Regions from separate parts of the Saccharopolyspora halophila genome, predicted to be linked through region 1. Evidence: riboswitches for the same ligand, from Rfam matches in the RefSeq annotation. Region 1 holds a riboswitch; each other region holds the start of a gene.
What was found. Region 1 has a riboswitch for thiamine pyrophosphate ahead of thiO (glycine oxidase ThiO). Riboswitches for the same ligand answer to the same signal wherever they lie in the genome.
Positions count from the first base shown of each region.

Region 2: it holds a riboswitch for thiamine pyrophosphate, as region 1 does, so the genes downstream of both, thiD (bifunctional hydroxymethylpyrimidine kinase/phosphomethylpyrimidine kinase) here and thiO (glycine oxidase ThiO) in region 1, are expected to answer to the same signal.
Region 3: it holds a riboswitch for thiamine pyrophosphate, as region 1 does, so the genes downstream of both, ABD289_RS23255 (purine-cytosine permease family protein) here and thiO (glycine oxidase ThiO) in region 1, are expected to answer to the same signal.

Region 1 is NZ_BAAARA010000003.1:137,069-144,432, reverse strand. Features, by position in the region: gene thiD (bifunctional hydroxymethylpyrimidine kinase/phosphomethylpyrimidine kinase) at 337-1,170, shown strand; gene ABD289_RS05910 (FUSC family protein) at 1,309-3,294, shown strand; gene thiG (thiazole synthase) at 3,376-4,140, opposite strand; gene thiS (sulfur carrier protein ThiS) at 4,143-4,343, opposite strand; gene thiO (glycine oxidase ThiO) at 4,340-5,458, opposite strand; TPP riboswitch at 5,449-5,554, opposite strand; gene thiE (thiamine phosphate synthase) at 5,689-6,360, shown strand; gene ABD289_RS05885 (S1 family peptidase) at 6,520-7,364, opposite strand, start outside.
Region 2 is NZ_BAAARA010000013.1:113,267-120,630, forward strand. Features, by position in the region: gene ABD289_RS18325 (GNAT family N-acetyltransferase) at 1-494, opposite strand, end outside; gene ABD289_RS18330 (DivIVA domain-containing protein) at 758-1,792, shown strand; gene ABD289_RS18335 (hypothetical protein) at 1,805-2,248, shown strand; gene ABD289_RS18340 (polysaccharide pyruvyl transferase family protein) at 2,383-3,498, shown strand; gene ABD289_RS18345 (hypothetical protein) at 3,598-4,008, opposite strand; gene ABD289_RS18350 (TenA family protein) at 4,163-4,876, opposite strand; gene thiD (bifunctional hydroxymethylpyrimidine kinase/phosphomethylpyrimidine kinase) at 5,032-5,829, opposite strand; TPP riboswitch at 5,823-5,919, opposite strand; gene ABD289_RS18360 (hypothetical protein) at 6,047-6,784, shown strand; gene ABD289_RS18365 (hypothetical protein) at 7,020-7,211, shown strand; gene ABD289_RS18370 (AMP-binding protein) at 7,316-7,364, shown strand, end outside.
Region 3 is NZ_BAAARA010000023.1:49,238-56,601, reverse strand. Features, by position in the region: gene larC (nickel pincer cofactor biosynthesis protein LarC) at 41-1,171, opposite strand; gene larB (nickel pincer cofactor biosynthesis protein LarB) at 1,168-1,830, opposite strand; gene larE (ATP-dependent sacrificial sulfur transferase LarE) at 1,830-2,645, opposite strand; gene larA (nickel-dependent lactate racemase) at 2,662-3,927, opposite strand; TPP riboswitch at 4,169-4,282, shown strand; gene ABD289_RS23255 (purine-cytosine permease family protein) at 4,273-5,589, shown strand; gene ABD289_RS23250 (family 2 encapsulin nanocompartment cargo protein polyprenyl transferase) at 5,642-6,688, opposite strand; gene ABD289_RS23245 (family 2B encapsulin nanocompartment shell protein) at 6,705-7,364, opposite strand, start outside.

The DNA.
Region 1 (7,364 bases):
CCCGGGTCCGCTCGACGGGAGCGGACCCGGGTAGCCGCGACAGTTCTGCCTAGAACCGTGAAGCACCGGCGCCCGAAATGTCGGCACAGTTTTAGGAGTCCTTGCAGAATGCGGCGGAGCCGCATGCGGTGCGGGACTCAGCTCGCGCCGCGGCGGGTTCTCAGACGCCGTCGGGCGAGGACAGCCGCGACGCCGCGTAGGCCGCTACTCAAGGAGCGGATCCCGCAGCCCGGCGGCGTCTGAGTTTCCGCTCCCGGCACCGCCACGCAAACCCCAAACTGAAATGTCCTCTTAGGCAAAGCTGTCAACCGATCGGCGGGACGTAGCATTCGGGGGATGCGAGAAAGCACCGCTCCGCCCACCGCGCTGACCATCGCCGGGTCGGACTCCGGCGGTAGCGCCGGGATGCACGCCGACCTGCGGACCTTCTTCGCCTGCGGAGTGCACGGCATGACCGCGGTGACGGCCGTGACCGTGCAGAACACCACGGGCGTCACCGGCGTGGTGGAGGTACCGCCGGAGACCGTTGCCGCGCAGATCGACGCGGTGGCCTCCGACATCGGCGTGGGCGCGGCCAAGACCGGCATGCTCGCCTCCGCGGCAACGATCGACGCGATGCTCGAGGCCTGCGACCGGCACGGCATCGGGCGCGGTGGCAGCACGCCGTTCGTGGTCGACCCGGTCGCCGCCGCGCGCAGCGGCGAGCCGCTGCTGCATCCCGACGCGCTGGACGCGCTGCGCCGCCGGGCGTTCCCGCGCGCCACGCTGGCCACCCCGAACCTCGACGAGGTGCGGCTGCTGACCGGCATCGACGCGCGCTCCCGCGACGACCTGCTGGACGCCGCCAAGGCGATCCACGACTTCGGCCCGGAGTGGGTGCTGATCAAGAGCGGCCACCTGCCGGACGACCCGGAGTGCGTGGACTTGCTCTTCGACGGCGAGTCCGCGCTCGAACTGCCCGGCCCGCGCTACTCCACCGAGCACACCCACGGCGCGGGTGACGTGTTCGCCTCGGCGATCACCTCGGCGCTGGCCAAGGGCGCCTCGATGCCGGACGCGGTGCGCTCCGGCAAGCGGTTCGTCACCCGCAGCGTCTCCGATGCCTACTCGCTGGGCTCCGGCGTCGGCCCGGTGTCCACCTTCTGGCGGATCAGTCCACGCTCGTACTGACCGAAGTCGCCGCCCAATAGTGTGATCGTAATCAGGTTTCCGTAACCCTATCGGTGCGGTTCATCGACAAAGAGTCGTAGAGGCGCGTAAGTCCCGGCACGTGGGTGCGCGCGAGCGATGACAGGGGTTTGAAACGGCGTGGTCAATTCGGTGATGACTTGGGCCAGGGGATGGCTGACCAACGAGGCCGGGGTCCCGGATCCTCGACAACGGCAGTACGCCGTCCTGGTGTTGATCACCGTTGTCGCGGGCACCGTTCTCGGCTGGTTCTTCGAGCTGCACGCCCCGGCTCTGATCGCCGGGTTGACCGCGGTGCTCGCGCTGACCGCGACCAGCGGCCAGTCGCTGCAGTCGGACCTGCACCGGTTCATGTGGTTCGGGCCCGCAGTGGTGCTGATGATGGCGGTCGGGCCGATGCTGACCCGGGTTCCACTGCTGGCGGGCGCCGCGGTGGCGCTGGTCGTGTTCGGCACCGGGATGCTGCCCGCGCTCGGCGAGCACTACCGCGTCGGCGGACAGGTCCTCGCCGCGGCCACGCTGGTGTCCACCACGACCGGGATCGGCATCCACGAGCCCTTCCCGCTGCTGCTCGCGGCTGCCGTGATCGGCGGCCTGTTCGCGCTGCTGCTGCGGATGCTGATGGGACTGTCCGACCCGGGCCGCGCCACCCGCCAAGCCGTCGCGGGCACGCTGCTGCAGCCCGGTCCGGGCGTGCTGGAGTCCGCGGCTTCCGCGTGGCGCGCCGACGGCTCGGCGAAGTGGCTCGGTGAGGTGCTGGCAGGCGCGGCCCGGTTCCGCGCCGCCCGGGAGACGCTGCTGGCGCAGGCGCAGCAGAGCGACCGCACCGAGGCCGAACGGCTCCGCGCGATCGTCGCCGAGGCAGACGCGGTGGCCGCCGAACTGGCCCGCGCGGTGCGCGCCCGCGCGTGCACCGGGCTGCCGATGGTCGCTCGCCGCGATCCGGCCGAGGCGGTCGTCGCCCGCGGCGGGCGGCAGGACCTCCCGGACGCCGCGCGCGGGCTCAACCAGGGCCTCGATCGCATCCGGGGCGCGGTGGTGCACCGGGACGAGGACGCGGTGCCGCCGCCGGACGGCGGGCAGCGCAAGGAGCGGTTGATCGCGGCCGTTCGCGCCCACCTGTCCTTCCGCTCATCGCTGTTCCGGCACGCGCTGCGCTGCACCCTCGCGGTGGCGGTCGGCATGGTGATCGTGCTGCTGCTGCGCGACCCGTCCGCGTCGAGCCTGCTGCTCGCGCTGTACGTGGTGCTGGCGCCCGCGGCCCGGGACAGCATGACCGGCGCGCTGGAGCGCACCGGTGGCGCGGTGCTCGGCGTGACCGCGCTGGCGCTGGTGATCACCCTGGTGCCGTTCACCCACCTGCTGATCCCGGTGGTGATCGTCGGAATGCTGCTGAACATGCCGAAGCTGCGTGCCGAGCTGCAGGCGGTGCTCGGCTGCCTGATCGTGATCACCGTGATCGACCAGGCCCTCGTGCTGGATCGACCGCTGGTCAACGTGGGCATCAGCTTCGCGGCCAACACCGCGGTCGGCGCGGCGATCGCGCTGTGCGTGGGCTACGTGAGCTACCTGGTGCTGCCCAGCAGCATCCTGCCCGACGTGCGCGGGTCCGTGCGCTCGACGGTCTGGGCGGTCTCCGAGCTGATGCGCAGCGTCCGCGCCTCCGGTCAGGGCGCCGACCTGCCCGCGGCCCTGCAGGCCGCCGACGTCCTGGCGCTGCGTCGCACCCAGGACCTGCTGGGGATGCCCGCGCTGCTGGACGGGACCGGCGAGGAGACCGACGACGACCGCGCCACCCGCAACGCCGCGATCGCCCTCGACGCGCTCCGCCAGGACGTGTCGACCCTCGCCTTCCGGCCCGCCGCGGAGCGCATGGTCGCGGTTCCCGCGCTCCGCGCGGTGGACGACCTGCTGGGCGGCAAGCCCACGGCCAAGATCCCGGACATCCCCACCGGCAGTGCCGTGGCCTCCGAGCTGCTGGCCAGCTCGCTGGTCGAGAACGCGCTGCACGCCCGCCAGGCCATCGACGAAGCGTTCGGCCTGACCAACCCGTGGAAGAGCTACACGATCACGTTCCTGCGCCCGGAACGCCTGCACATCCGCTGATCCGGGGCGAGCGGTCCACGACGACCGGCCGGGCGGAACACTCCTTCCGCCCGGCCGGTTCCGGCTGAGCCCGCCGGTTGCTCAGCCCATCGGTTTGCCCGGGCTGGAGGCCTGCGCCCAGAACCGCTGCGGGATCCGCCCGGCCTGGGAGGCGAGGCGGCCGCCCTCGACGGCCGAGCGCATCGCGATCGCCATCCGCTCCGGATCCTGGGCCCTGGTGACCGCAGTCGCCAGCAGCACCGCCGAACATCCGAGCTCCATCGCCAGCGCCGCGTCGGAGGCGGTGCCGATGCCCGCGTCGAGGATGATCGGCACCGACGCCCGGGAGACGATCATCTCGATGTTGTGCGGGTTGCGGATGCCCAGGCCGGTGCCGATCGGCGAGCCGAGCGGCATGACCGCCGCGCAGCCGACCTCTTCGAGCTTGAGAGCCAGCACCGGGTCGTCGTTGGTGTAGGCGAGCACGACGAAGCCCTGGTCGACGAGCTGTTCGGCGGCGTCGAGCAGCTCGACCGGGTCCGGCAGCAGCGTGTCCTCGTCGGCGACGACCTCGAGCTTGATCCAGTTGGTCTCCAGCGCCTCCCTGGCCAGCTGCGCGGTCAGCACCGCTTCGGCGGCGGTGCGGCAGCCCGCGGTGTTCGGCAGCGCCTCGATGCCGTGCCTGCGCAGCAGGTCGAACACGCCCGTACCGCCTTCGGCGTCGACGCGGCGCATGGCCACCGTGGTCAGCTCGGTACCGGAGGCGATCAGCGCGCGCTCCAGGATCGAGAGGTTGGCGGCCCCTCCGGTCCCGGTGATCAGTCGCGAACCGAACTCGCGGTCGGCGATCACCAGTGGGTCGTCCATGTTCACCCTCCTTGGACTGCGGTGAGGACCTCGATGGTGGCTCCGGGGCGCAGCGCGGTGTCCGGCCACGACGCGCGCGGCACGACCGCGCCGTCCACGGCCACCGCGACCCCGCGTTCGGCGACGCCGAAGTCCTGCAGCACCGACGCGAGCGTGGCGTCGGCGGCGACCTCCCTGGCGTCGCCGTTGATGACGACGTTCACTGCTGTCCTCCGAATCGGCTCGGATCGGTTGCCTTGATCAGCGGTTCCGGTTCTTCGCCGCGCAGCATCGCCAGCACGGCGTCCACCGTGACCGGGGTGAGCAGGAAACCTCCGCGGTGGTGGCCGGTCGCGGCCAGCACTCCGGGCTCCAGGCTGCCGATGATCGGCAGGTTGTCCTCGGTGCTGGGCCGCAGCCCCGCGGTGGCCTCGACCAGCTGGTACTCCGCGATCCCCGGCATCACCGCTTCGGCGTCGGCGAGCAGGTCGCGGACCCCGCCGACGGTGACCTCGGTGTCGAAGCCGACCTCGTACTGGGTGGCCCCGAGCACCAGTCCCCCGTCATCGCGCGGAACCAGGTAGGCCGGTCGGCCGTGCACCGGACCGCGCACGGTCCTGGTCGGCGGCGGCAGCGCCGTGGCGCGCCTGCACAGCCGCAGGATCTCGCCCTTGACCGGGCGGATTCGATCGCCCAGCGCGGGATGCAGCGGACCGGAGTGCGCGCCCGCGGAGATCACCGCGACATCGCAGTCCACGGTGGTTCCTTCGAGCTCGACCGCGCCCGGCCGCACGCGCGTGGCCCTGGCCGGGACGAGCTCCACGCCGGCGGCGGTGGCCGCCGCGCACAACGCGTCCAGCGCGACCCGGTTGTCCACCGCGAGATCGCCGGGCACGTCGAGACCCCCGCGCACCGCGGGGCCCAGCGACGGCTCCAGCTTGCGCACCTGGCGGCCGGTCAGCCGGTTCACGCTGCGGCCCAGGTCGGACAGGTGGCCCGCGACGTTGTCCAGCTCCGCGCGGTCGGCGGTGTCCACCCCGACCATCAAGGTGCCTTCGCGACGCAGCCCGGAGCTGCGCCCGGCGGCGCGGGCCAGCTCGTCGGCGAACTCCGGCCAGCGGTTCAACGACGTCGACCCCAGCTCCAGGAGTTCTTCCTCGCCCGGCCAGGCCTCGGCCAGCGGCGCCAGCATCCCGCCCGCCACGTGCGAGGCGCCGGACGCGGGCTCCGGGTCGATCAGCCGCACCCGATATCCGGCCGCGGCGGCCCGCCAAGCGATGGACAGGCCGATGACTCCCCCGCCCACCACGGCGACGTGCTCAATACGCTGTTCAGACACTCCACGCTCCCTGCGCCGGCATGACCCGGTTCAGGTTCGACGGTCGGGGCCTGCGCCCCCTCTCAGCCCGGTAGCCGGGCTCCCGTGCTCACCGCCGTCCACGGTACCCGCCCGCAGATCACCCGTCACCGAGCAGCCTGTTTCCCCGCTCACTCCGGCCGGAGCGCGCCTGCGACGCGCTGGGGGTCGCTGAGCCGGAAGCCACCGGCGCGGAAGGCTAGGGTTGGGGCATGCCTGGAATGGATGGGTTTGGAATCCGGAGCCGGCTCGCCGAGGCTCGGGTGTACTTGTGCACCGACGCGCGCGCCGAGCGCGGTGACCTGGCGGAGTTCGCCGACGCGGCGCTCGCGGGCGGGGTGGACATCATCCAGTTGCGGGACAAGGGGCCGGAAGGGGCACCGCTGGAAGCCCGGCAGGAACTGGCCGCCCTCGAGGTGCTGGCCGATGCCTGCGTGCGGCACGGCGCGCTGCTGGCGGTCAACGACCGCGCGGACGTGGCGCTGGCCGCCGAAGCCGACGTGCTGCACCTCGGGCAGGACGACCTGCCCGTCGAGCAGGCCCGCAAGGTGGTCGGCGACGAGGTCGCGATCGGCCGCTCCACGCACGACGTCGTCCAGGCCGACGCGGCCGCTACCGAAGCGGGCGTGGACTACTTCTGCACCGGTCCGACCTGGACCACCCCCACCAAGCCCGGCCGCGAGGCCGCGGGCCTGGAGCTGGTGCGCCACGCGGCCGAGCACGCGGGCCACGGCCGCCCCTGGTTCGCCATCGGCGGCATCGACGCGACCAACCTGGACGAGGTCGTCGCCGCGGGCGCCGAGCGCGTCGTCGTCGTCCGCGCCATCACCGAGGCCGAGGACCCGCGCGCCGCCGCGGCAGCGCTGCGCGAACGCCTGCTCTGACCGCGAACGCGAGACGACCCCCGGAGCGAGGGCTCCGGGGGTCGTCTCGGACGGGTCGTCCGGTGCGGCGGGACCGCGCGGGTGGCCGCATCGGCGCCGCGGCCGGACTGCGTGCCGGGTTCGGTCAGTCCCGCACGACCACCGCGGGGACGGGACGCGTCACTGCGTCACGAGGCTGAGCCCGTAGGCGGAGAGTGCCTCGTTGACCGGCTGGAAGTAGGTGGTGCCGCCCCAGGTGCAGTCACCGGAACCACCCGAGGTCATGCCCTGGGCCTGGTTGCCCGAGATGAACGAGCCACCGGAGTCGCCCGGCTCGGCGCAGACGTCCGTCCGGGTCAGGCCGTAGACGGTGCCCTGGGAGTACCGCACGGTCTGGTTCTTGGCCTCGACCGTGCCGCAGTGCCACCCGGTGGTGGAGCCGGAGCGGCAGATCGACGCACCGACCGCGGCTTCGGAGGAACCGGTGACGGCCCGCTGGCCGCCGTAGGTGTTGACGTACGGCTGCGGGGTGTCGTCCGAGCCGGTCCGGACGTAGGAGTAGTCGTCGCCCGGGAAGGACGAGCCGGCGAAGGTGCCGCTCGGGCCGGAGGTGCTCGACCCGACGTCACCGCAGTGGCCCGCGCTCACGAACCCGTCGTTGACCGCGAAGCCGATGGAGCACCGGGCGCTGTTGTCGATGGTGTAGGCGTTGCCGCCGACGATGTCCGCGTAGGTCCGCGGCTGCGCGGCGGACTCGACGACATCGATCGCCGCGGCGGCACCGTTGGCCTCGGCGAACCGGGTCGCCTCGGGCGCGGAACCCGGCTTGACGGTCACGACCACCGCGTTCTGCTGCGGATCGACGTGCCAGCCGGTCACCGCCTCGGGAGCCTGCTCCTGCGCGGCGTTGAGCCGCTCCACGATCCCGTTGAGGCGGTCTTCGGAGAAGGTGACCCGCTCGGCGCGGGCACCGGCGGCGCGGACCTCGTCGGCCTTGGCCGCATCGGTCACGCCGACGACGAGCT
Region 2 (7,364 bases), on a different contig from region 1:
CGATCCTCGCCGCCCCGGGCGAGCATCTCCGGCAGCATCCGCTCCTCGACGTGCGAGGTCAGCCAGCGCTGCACCTCGGCGGCGTTGGACAACGAACGCGCGACGGCGACGACGTCCTCCGGGTACGGCAGCGGGTCGATCTCGCGGCGCGGCAGCGCGTGCAGCAGCCACTCCACCAGCGAACCCGACTCCGGCCGGTTGATCGGCGCGCCGGGCAGCGACCTCGCGCGGGCGTCGGCCGAGCAGGCCGCGGCCAGCAGCGCCGGATCGGCGGCAACCACGTGCTCGCCCTCCGCGTCGAGCACCCGGATCGTGCCGAAACCGTGCGCGCCGGTCGGCGAGGCGTAGACGACATCGATGCGCAGCGACAGCGAAGCGATCCGGACCCGCAGCTCGCCCTCGGCGACCGGCGTGTGCGTTTCGGTCAGCCACCGGCGCAACAGCACCGAAGCCCGCTGATGCGACCGCCCGACCAGGTCGGCTCCATTCGCCACGCCGCGCTCCTAACACCTCGAATTAATAAGCGGAGCCTAACCTAACGGATCACCCCCGGGCTCGGTCCAGAGACATGAGACGGAGACGACCCCCGCGCTTCGAAGTGCACTGTGGACGAAGGCGTGCCATGATCCGCTGAACGGCAGGTTCCCGACAGATCAACACCTGATCCGGTGACGATCGTTGTGTCTCGCTGGGCGATGCCAGACGCTCGCCCCTACTCTCCGAGCCAACGGACCGACCGACCGGAGAGGAGTTCCCCATGGAAGACGCCGACGCCGTCGTGCCGCTCCGGCCGGGTTTCGACATCCAAGTGCGCGGCTTCAGCCGAAACCAGGTCATCGAGCACATCGAGGTGCTCGAGGATCAGCTACGAATGGTCACCATCGACCGCAACGAAGCGGTCCGCCTGAACAACGACCTGCGCAAGCTGTGCGAGGACACCCGGCGCAGCCTCGACGAGTCCGAGACGCGCCTCAAGCGCATCGAGTCCTCCGACACCGGCCTTCCCGCGGCCTCGCAGAGAGTGCAGAACATGCTCTCCATGGCCGAGGAGGAGGTGCAGCAGTTGCGCGATCAGGCCAAGCGCCAGGCCGAGATCATTCGAGGCAGGGCCGAGACCGAGGCCCGCGCACTGCTCAACGACGCCGAGCAGGCCGCCTCCGAGCTCCGCGACGAGTGCAACGAGCTGGTCAACGACGTCGAGGAGCGGCGCGCCAAGCTGCAGCGCGAGCACGAGCAGAAGCTCAGCGAGCAGCGCAATCGCGAGTACCGGATGCGCCAGGACATCCGCGGCGAGTACAAGAAGGTGCTCACCCAGGCCCAGGAAGAGGCCGACGCGCTGATCGCCGACACCCGCAAGCAGTGCAGCGAGTGGGACGCCGAGACCGAGCGGATGCGGCTGGAGGTCCTCGAGGAGATCCGCGCCAAGCAGGCCGACCTCGATCAGCTGCGCAACGAAGTGCTTTCCGCGATGAGCGACGCCAAGGACAAGCTGGACACCTCGGTCGGCCGGCTGCAGGAGATCGAGGTGGGCACCGCCGAGGCGGAAACCACGGGCGCGGCGTCCAACGGCGCGGCCGGCACCGAAACGGCGCGCACCGACGCGGCGGACACCGAAGCCGCGGAGGCCGAGGCCGAGTACGCGAGCAACGGAGCGGGTGCCAAGGACGGCGTCCTCCCGGAGGTCACGCTGCCCGAGCAGCGCGAGGACGCGCAGACCTACACCATTCCGATCGAGCCCGAGCACACCACGAACGGCGCATCCCAGACCTCGTCCGGCGTGCGCCAGAACTGATCGGAGGACTACGTGGAGCTGCTCTTTGTCCTGTTCCTCTGCGGTTTCGCCGCAGCGACGCTGATCTTCTGGCCGCTGCTCAACCGCGCCAACAAGCGATCGGCCGAGGGGCGCTCGCCGCAGCGCGGCAGGCACGCCCTGGACGCGGCCTCGGCCCCGGCCGCCGCCACGACCGCCACCACGACCGCTGCGAGCACTCGGACCACCGGCGGCACCACCGCGAGCGCTTCGACGTCCGAGAACGCCGCGGCCGGACCGGAAGAGGGCACCGAGGAGGAGACCGGCGGCGAGTCCACGCAGCCGGTCTCGGTCAACGCGCCGCAGCAGCGCGAGCCCGAAGAGGTCGAGATGCCGGACCTGCCGACCGATCTGTTCGAGACCCGGTACCAGGCCAAGTTCAACCGGCCCAAGCGCCGCCTGGAACGGATCAAGGCCGAGGTCGGCCGCATGGAGTGATCGAGCGCGCGAGAGCGGCCCGGCCCGGAACGGGTCGGGCCGCTCTCGTGCGCGCCGGATGTTCGTGGCCGGCCACGTCACCCGATTGCTAGGTTCGTTGCCGGGACAGGTAATCGACGGCTGGAGCCCCACTCTTGAAGAATCCGTCCAGGATCTACCTGGTCGCCACGACCGGGAACCCGAACTACGGGGACGAACTGATCGCGGCCACCTGGCTGAAGCACCTCGCCCGCGTGGCACCGGAAAGCGAAGTATGGGTGGATTGCCCCAATCCCGGCCCCAGCGAGGTGCTGCTCGGCGACCTGCACCCGCGCGTCCGATTCACCGACACGTTCTGGCGGCTGTCCTGGGACGCGCCGGAGGACGGTCCGTGGGAGGTCGCCGCGCACGTGCAGCACGCGATCCAGAACCCGGGCCTGGCGCCGCGATGGGTCGCGGGCATCGAGCTGGCGAGCTCGGCGGATCTGTTCCACGTGATCGGCGGCGGGTTCATCAACGGCATCTGGCCGCGCCACATCGGCCTGCTGGCGGCCACGGTCGCGGCGGCACGCCGCTCCGGCGGGCGCGCGGTGATGACCGGGCAGGGGCTGTGGCCGGTGGCCCAAGAAGCACAACCGCTGCTGCGCAGCCTGGCCGCGCAGTTCGAGATCGTCGACGTGCGCGACGAGCCATCCGCCTCTTTGCTGGTCAACGCCTCGGCCACGGGCGATGACCTGTTCTTCGGCATCGAGCCCGCCCTCTTCCGCGAAGAGGAGGACAAGCCGGAGGTCATGGTCTGCATGCAGTCGGACATGCTGGACCTCACCGGGCACGCGCTGGCCGGTTTCCTGCTGGACACGTTGCGCAGCTGGGGCGTCAGCCCGGAGCGCGTCGGTTTCGTCGAGGGCATCCCGCGCATCGACCGGGACATCTTCGCCCTGGTCGAGCACGATCTGCCGGGCGCCCGGTTCTACCCGTTCTCGGACATCATGGCCCACGGCCTGCCCGCCGGGCCGGGCCAGAAGTGGATCTCCACCCGGTTCCACATGCACCTGGTGGCCGCCGCGACCGGTGCCGACGGAGTCGCGGTGTCGATCAGCTCGAACTACTACGCCAACAAGCACCGCTCGCTGATCGAGCGCGGCTCCGGGTGGACGCTGAACGAAGACCTCTCGATTCCCGCGCCGCCCACCGGCGGGGGCTACAAGCCCGCCGCACTGCGGGAACTGCAGCAGGGCAAGGCCGCACTGGCCAAGACGATCTACGGCTAGGAACGCCCGAACTCGCGCGGCGTCGCCGGTGGCCGAAGGAACTCCGGCGACGTGTTCCGCACCTGGCATCGCCGGCCGCCCCGCGCCGCCGAGCGGTTGCTACGCGCGGACCTCGGCGTGCCCGGCCTCGGCGATCTCGGCGATGTTCGGGATCACGCCGGGGAGTTCGTCGTCCTCGACCGCTTCGCGCGCCGCCGGGATCTCGTGGACCGCTGAGCCGGATCCCTCGTCCGGCTCAGCCGTTCGCGGTTCACCGCCGGGATCCACGGCCTCCTCGCCGCTGTCGGGTTCGCCAACGCCCTCGGACTCGCCAACACCCTCCGTTGCGGACGAAGACGTTTCAGCTCCCCTTCGACGATCATCGCGCCGGTCGGCGATGTAGAACGGCGCAGCCGCGAGCACCGGCACGAGCATGCCCAGTAACACGATGAGGAGAGAAGTGCCCAACGCCCCGAACTCCGTCCAAATAGGAGTGGATCTAACCTGCAAGTTCCGCCCGTTGAAGAGCATCACACCCAGCAAATCGCTACGCCGTCCCGTTATCGTTATCCACAAGCGACAGTGAGGCGAATCACAACTCGTACAGTGGTCAAACATCAACCGAGAGTGATCACCGATCTCGCTCGAGCGGAGTTCGGCGATCACTCCCCGTGATCAAAATCTGCTACCGGGCGAGGAACTCAGCGGTCGGCCAGGTTTCCTTGACCCACGCGCTGTGCCAGAACATCCACTCGAACTCGGTCGCGCGCGTGAACGCCTCGAGCATCTTGCCCCGGGTCGCCTCGTCCGAGCGCGCGGCGACCTTGTCCACCAGCTCGCGCGCGGACCGCACCGCCGAGGCGAACTCGTCATCGGCGTAGGTCTTGATCCACGCCTGGTACGGGTGCCCCTCGGCGCCACCGGTGGCTTCCAGGATCGTGGCGCCCACGTGCTGGTAGACCCAGAAGCACGGCAGGATCGCGGCCAGCAGCACCGGATAGGACTCGGCGAGCGCGCACGCCTTGAGGTACGACGTGTAGCCCAGGCAGGTCGGCGAGGTCTCGATCCCGGCGGTCTCGGCCTCGGTCAGCCCGAACTCCTCGACGTAACCCGCGTGCAGCCGCCGCTCCTCCAGCAGCGCCGCGTTGGCCGCGCCCGCCAGGAACGCCGCGTCATCGGCATCATCGGACCGGGTCGCCGCCGCGGACAGCGCCTGGGCGAAACCGACCAGGTACCGGGCGTCCTGCACGATGTAGAACGCGAACACGTCGCGCGAGAGGCTCCCGTCGGTGAGCGCCTCGTTGAACGGCAGCTTCAGGATCGCGTCCTGCAGCCGAGCGGTGTGCTGCCACGCCTCGGCGCAGAAACCGCCGGCAGGCGGATCGGGCAACTTGCTCATTGCGGTCCTCCCGGATTCCTTCGTGAACTTGCGCGGTCGACGAACGACGCCACGCGCGAACGCCCGCGATGCCGGATCGGATCGCGGTATCTCCGACGCGCCGGATACCGCCACCCGCACCGCCGCGGTGATCGAGCCCGAAGCGGGCTCGACCCTCACCACCAGGAGTGGAAGTGGTGCACCGGGCCGTGCCCGTGACCGACGTCGAGGCGAGCGGAGGCGCGGAGGGCTTCGGTGAGGTACTGCTTGGCCTCGCCAACGGCCTCGAGCCAGCCCGCCCGCTGCGGGCGCAGGGCCGCGATGGCCGCCGAGAGGGTGCACCCGGTGCCGTGATCGTTGGTGGTGGCGATCCGCTCGCCGGCGAGGAACTCGGACCGCCCGTCGCCGTGCAGCAGGTCGACGCTGTCGGTCCCGTGGAAGTGCCCGCCCTTGAGCAGCACCTGCTTGGCACCCAGCGCGGCCAACCGCTCGGCCTGGCCGGGCATCTGCCCGGACTCGGTGATCTCGGGCTCACCGAGCAGGTCGGCGGCCTCCGGGAGGTTCGGCGTGATCAGGTCGACCCGCGGCAGCAGTTCCTCGCGCAGCGCCCCCACGGCCTCCGGGGCCAGCAGGCGGTCACCGCTCTTGGCCACCATCACCGGGTCCAGCACCACGTGCCGCGGCGAGTAGTCGTCCAGCACGGCGACCACCGCGCGAATCACCTCGGCGTTGGCCAGCATGCCGATCTTGACCGCGTCCACCCGGACGTCGTCGAGCAGCGTGACCAGCTGATCGGTGACGAAGTCGGGCGCCACTTCCTGCACCCGGCGCACGCCGGTCGTGGTCTGCGCGACCAGCGCCGTGATCACCGACATGCCGTAGGCCCCGTTGGCCGAGAACGCCTTGAGGTCCGCCTGAATTCCGGCACCGCCGCTGGGGTCGGTACCGGCGATGGTCAGCACATTGGGGGCCATGATGATGACGTCCCTCCGCTAGTACGAGCTAGGTCAGGTTCGACGGGTCTGTTCTCAGCCAGGACATGCCGGGCACCCCGCGTCGCGTCCCAACCTAGCAACAGCCGGCAAGCCCCCGGGTCCGCGTCGCCGAATCAAGAAAGGCGACCGAACTCACACCCGGTCAGGGCCATCGGCAGGTAAAGCGTCCCTTTTCGACGGACTAACCTGGAAAGCGATGGAAACGACGACCGATGCTCCGAGCTTCGCCCGCGCGCGCCGTCAGCGTCCCGAAGAGGACCCGGCGCAGATCTGGGCCCCGCTGGCGGATCTGACCGAGGCCGCAGCGGCGGCCGCCGGATCGCAGACGGTGGCGATCACCCGCGGCTTCGACCGCAACAGCCGTCTGCGCGCCAAGGCGCTGCGCGACCTGTTGGCAAAACGCGACGTCCCGGCGATCGAGATCACTCCCGCACCGGGCAGTGACCGGCTGGTCGACGGCGTGTCGGTCGCCGCCGTGGTCAACCTGATCGGCGCGGGCTCCTGGCAGCCCTACCGGCTGGCCGCCCAGCTGCAGGTGCAGGTCCTGACGCCCAAGCCGGGCGAGGGCCTGTCCGCCGAGGCCACCCGCGACGTCATCGCGATGGTCGGTGAGTCCGGCGAGCGGGGTGTGGCGCTGTCGCACATCGCGGTGCGCGCCGAGGAGCCGGCCGCGGCCAAGCTGACGCTGTCCTACGAGGGCACCGAGCAGACCATCCCCGGCGGCTGGCTGAGCGCCACCGTGCAGGGCGACGAGCTGCAGGTGCAGTTCGGCGGCACCGATCTGGCCGAGAAGTCGGTGAGCACCCGCGAGATCCGGGCCGAGGCCTCGGACGGGCTGCACCGGCTGGTCCGCGACGAGCTGCCGATCGCCGACTTCGAGGGCGCCGTGACCTTCTCCGCCGAGAGCGGCGGTCTGCGGGTTCGCCCGGTCTGATCAACCTGCTGCGGCAGACGAGTGTGCCCGGTTAACGGTGCTGCTTCGGGGGCGATCTCCCAACGGGGGGATCGCCCCCGAAGCGTTTCGGGGCCCGGGTCCCGTCGGCGCTACCGCGATTCTTCGCGATCGATCCCGCGGCGTGCCGTCATGCGCCCGGTCCCGGTGCGTCCCTCGTTCGAGAAGCGCGCAATCAGCGCGCTAGCGAGGCGAACGGCACCTAGGAGGCTGGACAGTGGGAACCAACGAATGGCACGTCAGCTGCCGCGACGTCGCGGGCAGGCGACGTGACATGTCGGTGTTCGTCGATCAGGGCCAGGTGGTGGTCATCACACCGCCCGGCGAAACCGCGGTAATGTCACCGCTGGAGATCGGCCGCTTGCGCGCCGCCCTGCGGGACGCCGTGGTCACGGCTTCCGAGCACTAGACCACGCGGGCTACGTCACCGCAGCCGCCGCGCGGTCTTGTTACCTCGGGCTCGCACCGGCATTATTTACTCGCGAGTAGATAAGGATGTCGAGAGGTGAGCGAGTGAGCGTCCTGCGGCGGTTGTCCGAGACCTTCCTACGCAGCGCGGGCC
Region 3 (7,364 bases), on a different contig from region 1:
CCGATCCGGCGAGCGCCGGTATGACCAGGTGGCCCAGCGTTCAGTCGGCGGAACGGATGGCTCGCTCGGCGACCTCGCGCAGCGGAAGTCCGAGCGCGCGGGCCGCGGCCGCGACGTCGTCGTGCTCGGGTTTGCTCCGGTGCGGGCCGTGCTTGAGCCGGATCGGATACCCGCCGACCTCCACCGTGCTGGTCCGTCGCGGCAGCGCGGTCCTGGCGACCTCGTAGGTGCGGAGGCCGAGACTTCCGCTCTCGGCCAGGACAAGCTCGGTCAGCCGGGGCCGATCGACCGGGTGGCACAGCACGTGCAGCACGTGCCCCGGGCGCGACTTCTTCATCGTCGCCGCGCTGATCCACGCATCGGCGGCACCCGCTTCCAGCAGCCGATCGAGCGCGTAGCCGAGGGTTTCGGCGCTGATGTCGTCCACAGTGCACTCGAGCACGAGCATCGGCTCGCTCGGCGCGGTGGGCTCGCCGAGCGAGGCCGACAGCACGTTGGGGCGCTGTTCGAAGCGCTTGTTCCCCGCGCCGTAGGCGGTGGCCCCGAGCGTCATCGCCGGGGGAGGGTCGTAGCGGGTGCCCAGCGCCCGCAGCAGCGCGGCGCCGGTCGGCGTGACGGTCTCGCCGGGCAGGTCCGCCCCGATGACCGCCGCGCCTTCGAGCAGCCGCAGCGCGGCCGGGGCCGGGGCGGGCAGCACGCCGTGGGCGCAGCGGACGGTTCCGCTGCCCAGCGCGATCGGTGCCGAGCGCACCTCGGTGATGCCCAGCTCGTGCGCGGCGGCGGCTACGCCCACGGTGTCGACGACGGTGTCCAGGCCGCCGATCTCGTGGAGGTGGACGTGCTCGGGATCCCGGTCGTGCAGCTCGCCCTCGACCGCGGCGATGGCCCGGATCGCCTCGATGGCCGGTCGTGCGACCGGTTCCGGGGCGCGTCCCGCTCGCTCCAGGAGTTCGCCCGCGTGCCGCTCGGTGGCGTCGTCGTCGACCTCGACGACGGCCTTGGTCGCGGCGATCCCGTCGACCTGCACGCGCTCGGCCGAGAGCGACCAGCCGGTCAGCCCGGTGCTCTCGATCGCCGCGCGCACCCGGTCCAGCGGGGCGCCGAGCCCGAGCAGCGCGCCCAGCAGCATGTCGCCGGAAACCCCGGTCGCCGGGTTGATCCAGAGGATCACCGGTGCGCCACCGCGGCCAGCCGGTGCGCGGCCATCGCGGCCGAGAAACCGGAGTCGATGTTGACCACGGTCAGGCCCGCCGCGCAGGAGGTGAGCATCGCCAGCAGGGCGGTAACGCCCTCCATCGCGGCGCCGTAGCCGGTCGAGGTCGGAACCGCGATCACCGGGCAGGCCACCAGCCCGCCCACGGCGCTGGCCAGCGCGCCTTCCATTCCCGCGACCACGATCACCGCATCGGCCTGCGCCAGGTCGTCCTGCGCGGCCATCAGCCGGTGGATGCCGGCCACGCCGACGTCGCGCACCACGGTCGTGCTCAGGCCGATCGCCGAGGCGACGGCTTCGCTCTCGGCGGCGACCGGCCAGTCCGAGGTGCCCGCGGTGGCCACGCACACCCGGAACGATCCCGGCGCGGCCGGACGCCACACCAGCAACCGCGCCGTCTCGTCGTAGGTGCCGCCGGGAACCCGCACCTGCGCGGCCACGTCCGGCTCGACTCTGGTGACCAGCACGGGCCCGGTGCTGCGGCCGAGCAGTTCGGTGACGATGCCGGTGATCTCCGCGGGCTGCTTGCCGGGGCCGTAGACGACCTCGGGGAGTCCCTGCCGGGATTCCCGGTCGGTGTCGACCCGCGCGTAGCCGAGATCGGTGAATCCGCTCATCACGCCGTCCTCGAGGGCAGGAGTTCCAGCAGCACGTTCATCCGCCCGCTCTGGAAGCCCGCGAGATCCAGCGCGCAGAACTCGAAACCGGCCTCGCGAACGGCGTCGTCGAGCTCGGCGTGCCGGGACGCGGCGTGATCGATGTGATCAGCGGGCACCTCCAGGCGCGCGACCGTGCCTTGAGCGTGCGCGCGCACCCGGCAGACGGTGAAACCCAGTGCGTGCACGGCGGATTCGGCGCGCTCGACGCGGGCGAGCACCTCCGGGGTCACCGGATCGCCGTAAGCCACCCGAGAAGCCAGGCACGCCGCCGCGGGTTTGTCCGCAGTGGACAGACCCAGCTGCGCGCTGGCCGCGCGGACCTCGTCCTTGCTCAGCCCCGCGTCGACCATCGGGGCCAGCACCCCGCGCTGCGCGGCGGCGCGCTGCCCCGGTCGGTGATCACCGAGGTCGTCGAGGTTGGTGCCCAGCGCGATGCCCGCGCCCAGCGCGGCGGCCAGCGGTTCCAGCGCGTCGAAGAGCGCTGACTTGCAGTGGAAGCAGCGGTTGCCGTCGTTGGCCGCGTACTCGGGCCGCTCGGCCTCGTCGGTGCAGACCTCGACGTGCGGCATCCCGCGCTCGCGCGCGAACTCCTTGGCCTGCGCGCGCTCCTCGCTCGCCAGGCTGGGTGAGACCGCGGTGACCGCGAGCATCCGGGCGCCGAGCACCTCGTGCGCCACGCCTGCCAGCAGTGCCGAGTCCACGCCTCCGGAGAACGCGATCACCAGGGCTTCCTCCTCGGCGATGCGCGCGCGCAGCCGGTCCAATCCGGTCACGGCTCACTCCTCTCCACTACAGGTGCGGGATGGTCTGCGGTCCTTCGGGCAGCACGCACACCCGCGCGTTCGGGCCTTCGGCAAGTACGGCCTCCGCGACGTCGGGGCAGTGCGCCAGGTGCGCGCTGCGCAGCTGCTCCGGGTCGAGGTGCTCGCTGTGCACCGCGACCCGGGCCTTGCTCTGGATCTTGGCCTGGATCTGGACCTGCCACTGGTCCGGCACGGTGTTGGCGCGGGCCTCGATGTCGGCGAGCAGCCCTCGCGGGGACTCCGCCGAGGCCAGCACCTCGCGGAACGAACCGTGATCGGGGAACCCGTCCCGGCACTCGGCCGCGCAGATGATCAACCCGCCGGGTTTGACCACCTTCGCCGCCGCGGACATGCCCTTGACCGCCTGGTAGAGGTTCTGGTCCAGCGGGTAGCCGGAGTTGGTGGTGACCACGACGTCGAAGGGTTCCGGGACTCGCTGCATCGCCAGCCGCTGCGCGGCCGCGCACGCCGAGCGGTGCATCGCCAGCAGGTCCCCGCCGAAGGCCTCGATGATCTCGTGATCGCGGTTGAGGATGACGTCGAAGGCGAAATCGACTCCGGTGGCCGAGGCGATCGCGCGCACGTCGTCGTGCACCGGGTTTCCCTCGATGACACCCCAGGTCGCGTCGGGATGCGCGATGCGCGCCGCGTCGTGCAGCGTGAGCACGGTCCCCAGTCCGGCGAGTCCGGGCGCGACCAGCTTCGGGCCACCGCTGAACCCCGCGAAGAAGTGCGGCTCGACGAAGCCGGTGGTGATGCGGACGTCGGCCTCGACCCATTCGCGGTTGAGCCACACCGGAACTCCGTCGCCGAACTCGCCGCGCCAGACCAGCGATGAGTCGTCGCGGGCGTCGTGGTTGACCACCCGAACGCGATCGACGATCTCGTCGCCGAGCATCGCGCGCAGCTCGGCATCGGTGTTGGCGCGGTGCGTCCCCGTGGCCACCAGCAGGACGACGTCCTCGAGCCGGATCAGGCCGTCCAGCTCGGCGAGCAGCGCCGGGATCATCAGGTGCCGCGGTTGCGGACGGGTGCTGTCGCACAGCGAGACCGCGACGCGCTGACCGGGCCGGACGCGATCGCGCAGCGGAGGACCTGCCACCGGCTCGCGCAGCGCGCGCAGCAGCAGCTCGAACTCGTCGGGCGCGCCGGGGCGGAACCGCGGCGCGACGACCGTGGTCCGCTCGCGCGGCAACTCCACCGGCAGGCCTCGCTCGCCGTAGGCGAGCCGGACGCTCAACTGGTCAGCCACGAGCGGCCACCCGGTCGCGGAACAGGCGCATCGCAATCCCTCTTCATCGAAGTGCTCCAACCGGACTCTAACCGCGCGGACCGGTCGTTCCCATCCCTCGCGAAGAGAGATTTCCGGTGGTCACCAGGGGGCCCGGCGCCCTGTTCGGAGTGATAGTGCCTGCCCGGCCCGCTGTCCCGGGGCCGGCGGTCGGCCAAGCGGGCTTGAACCGCGCCTCACCCGTTCGGGTAGGGTCAGCGCGACTGATCGACGCGGGAGCTCGGGCGTACCGGGCTGAGAGGGTGGCAGATCGCGCGCCACCGACCGCCGAACCTGTCCGGATAATGCCGGCGTAGGGAGCTGTTGATGGCGGTTGACGCCGAACGTTCCGAAGTACCGCACACCCTGAACGAACCGGCGCCCAAAACGCTTGGCGTGCTGGACCAGAGCGCGTTCTGGGGCAACCTGGGCGTGAGCCTGCTGGGCTTCTCCGGTGCGCTGGCCGTGCTGGCGCCTGCGGGCGTGCCCCAGCTGTCCATGGCCGCGGCGATCACCGCGACCGTGGTCGGCACGGTGCTGGGCAGCATCATGGTCGGCATCGCGGCCATCCCCGGCGCCCGGACCGGCGCTCCGTCGATGATGCTGCTGCGCGGGTTGTTCGGCACCCGGCTGTCCTACGTGCCGACCGCGCTCAACATCCTGCAGCTGGTCGGCTGGGGGATGTTCGAACTGCTGGTCATCGCCCAGGGCGCGGAGGCGTTGTTCGGTGGTGGCCCACACTGGCTCTACGTCCTGATCGGCGGCGTCGTCACCACCGCCCTGACCCTGCGTCCGCTGGGCGCGCTGCGCATCCTGCGGCGCTACGTGAGCATCGCGGTGCTGATCGCGATGGCCTACTTCTTCGCGCAGCTGCTGCGACACCCGCTGCCCGCCATGCACGAGGGCTCCTGGGAGGGCTTCTGGCCCGGCGCGGACGCCGCGCTGGCGGTGGCGGTGTCCTGGCTGCCCGTGGCCTCGGACTACTCGAGGCACGCGCGCTCGGCCAAGGGAGCCTTCGCCGCGGCGACCGTGGGTTACTCGATCACCCAGATCGCCTGCTACCTGCTGGGTCTGCTCGGGCTGGCGTTGGTGGCCTGGAACGGCGATCAGGCCTTCGACCCGCTGCTGGCGGTGCCGCTCGGCGTGGTCTTCTTCGCGGTGCTGGTGCTGCGCGAGGTCGACCAGTCCTTCGCCGACACGTACTCGACCGCGGTGTCCATCCAGAACCTGCGGCCCAGCACCGATCGCCGAGTGCTGAGCCTGATCGTCGGTGCGGTCAGCACCATCGGCGCGCTGACCATCGACATCGAGCAGTTCTCCAACTTCCTGCTGCTGATCGGCTCGGTGTTCGTGCCGATGTTCGGCGTGCTGGCCGTCGACTACTTCGGCAACTCCCGCAGGCGGGAGTGGGACGTCTCGGCCGAGGCCCCGTCCCGCCGGGGCATGCTCTTCGCGTGGTTCCTCGGCTTCGCCGCGTTCCAGTTCATCAACCCGGGAGAACTCGGCTTCTGGAGCACCTTCTGGACCGATCTCCGCGCGTCCCTGGGTTTCGCGGTGCCGACCTGGATGAGCGCGGCGCTGACGTCCTTCGTGGTCGCGGCCGTCGTCGCGGGCGTCATCGGACTGCTGTCCCGGCGCCGATGAATCCGCGCGCTCGCGCCGAACCGGCAACCCGGCTCGGCGCGAGCGCGCCTGATCAGCGATCTCTGCGGGTGATCAGCTTGGACAGGGCGCGCAGCTCCTCGGCCGCCTCGGGCTCCGGTTGGCACGAGCGCAGGTCGTTGAGCGCCGCCGCGTGCAGGCTGTCGGCCTGGTGGCGGCTGAAGGCCTGCCCGCCCGCCTCGGTGATGAGGTCCGCGGCCCTGGCCAGTTCGGCGTCGTTGAGCGAACGATCTCGCTGGTACAGGGTGGCGAGGTGATGGCCCGCCGAGGTCGCCGAGCTGAGCGCGGAGACCACCGGCAGGGTCTTCTTCCGGACCCGGAGGTCGTTGAAGACCGGCTTGCCGGTGGTGGCCGGATCGCCCCAGATCCCCAGCAGATCGTCCACGTGCTGGAAGGCGAGCCCGAGGTGCTCCCCGAAACCGCGCAGCCGGGTGACCTGCTCGGGCGATCCCCCGCCGTAGAGCGCGCCGAGAGCGCAGGCGGTGCCCAGCAGGGCGCCGGTCTTGTTGCGGGCCATCCGCTGGCACTCCTCGGGGCCGACATCGCCGCGCTCCTCGAAGTCGATGTCCTCGGTCTGCCCATCGATCAGGCTCAACACCGCGCTGTTGAGCGTGCGGATCGCGGTGTCCGACTCCCGGTGCTGGGACGCCGCCAGCACGTCGGCCGACAGGATCAGCAGCGCGTCGCCTGCCAGGATCGCCGTGGAACTGCCGAAGACCGTCCACGCCGTCGGCCGGTGCCTGCGGGTGACGTCGCCGTCCATCACGTCGTCGTGCAGCAGCGAGAAGTTGTGCACCAGCTCCACCGCCACCGCCGCGGGCGCCGCCGTGGCCGGATCGCCTCCGACGGCGCTGGCGCTGAGCAGCACCAGCGCCGGCCGCATGGCCTTGCCCCGGTCGCCGCGCACCGGATTGCCCTGCTCGTCGAGCCACCCCAGGTGGTAGCCGGCCACCTGCTGCATGCGCTCGGGAAGGCGGTCCACAGCTGCCCGCAGCGCGGGCTCGACCAGAGCGCGGCAGCGGGACAGGGCCGCGAAGGCGACCTCGGCCGGGTCGGTGTCCTGTTGCTGGATCGTGGTCATCGGCTTTGCCTTTCGTTCAGCGGGCGATTTCGACCCGTTCGAGAACGCCGAGCGCGTCGGGAACCAGCACCGCGGCGGAGAAGTAGGTGCTCACCAGGTACGAGATCACGGCCTGGTCGCTGATCCCGGAGAACCGCACGGACAGTCCTGGCTGGTACTCCTCGGAGATGCCGGTCTGCTGCAGGCCGACCACCCCGTGATCGTCCTCGCCGGTGCGCATGCACAGGATCGAACTGGTCCCGGACTTGGTGACCGGGATCTTGTCGCAAGGCAGGATCGGTACCCCGCGCCACGACTGCACCGGATGCCCCTGCACCGCGGTGATCTGCGGGTAGATCCCGCGCTTGGTGCACTCGCGGCCGAACGCGGCGATGGTGCGCGGATGCGCCAGGAAGAAGCGCGACTTGCGCCGCCGGGACAGCAGCTCGTCCATGTCGTCGGGAGTGGGCGGGCCGGTCCGGGTGTGCAGCCGCTGCCGCAGGTCGGTGTTGTGCAGCAGCCCGAACTCGGGATTGTTGAGCATCTCGTGCTCCTGGCGCTCCCGGAGCGCCTCGATGGTCAGCCGCAGCTGCTGCTCGGTCTGGTTCATCGGCTGGTTGTAGAGGTCGGCGACGCGGCTGTGCACCCGCAGCACGGTCTGGGCGACGCTGAGCTCGTACTCGCGGGGTTCCAGCTC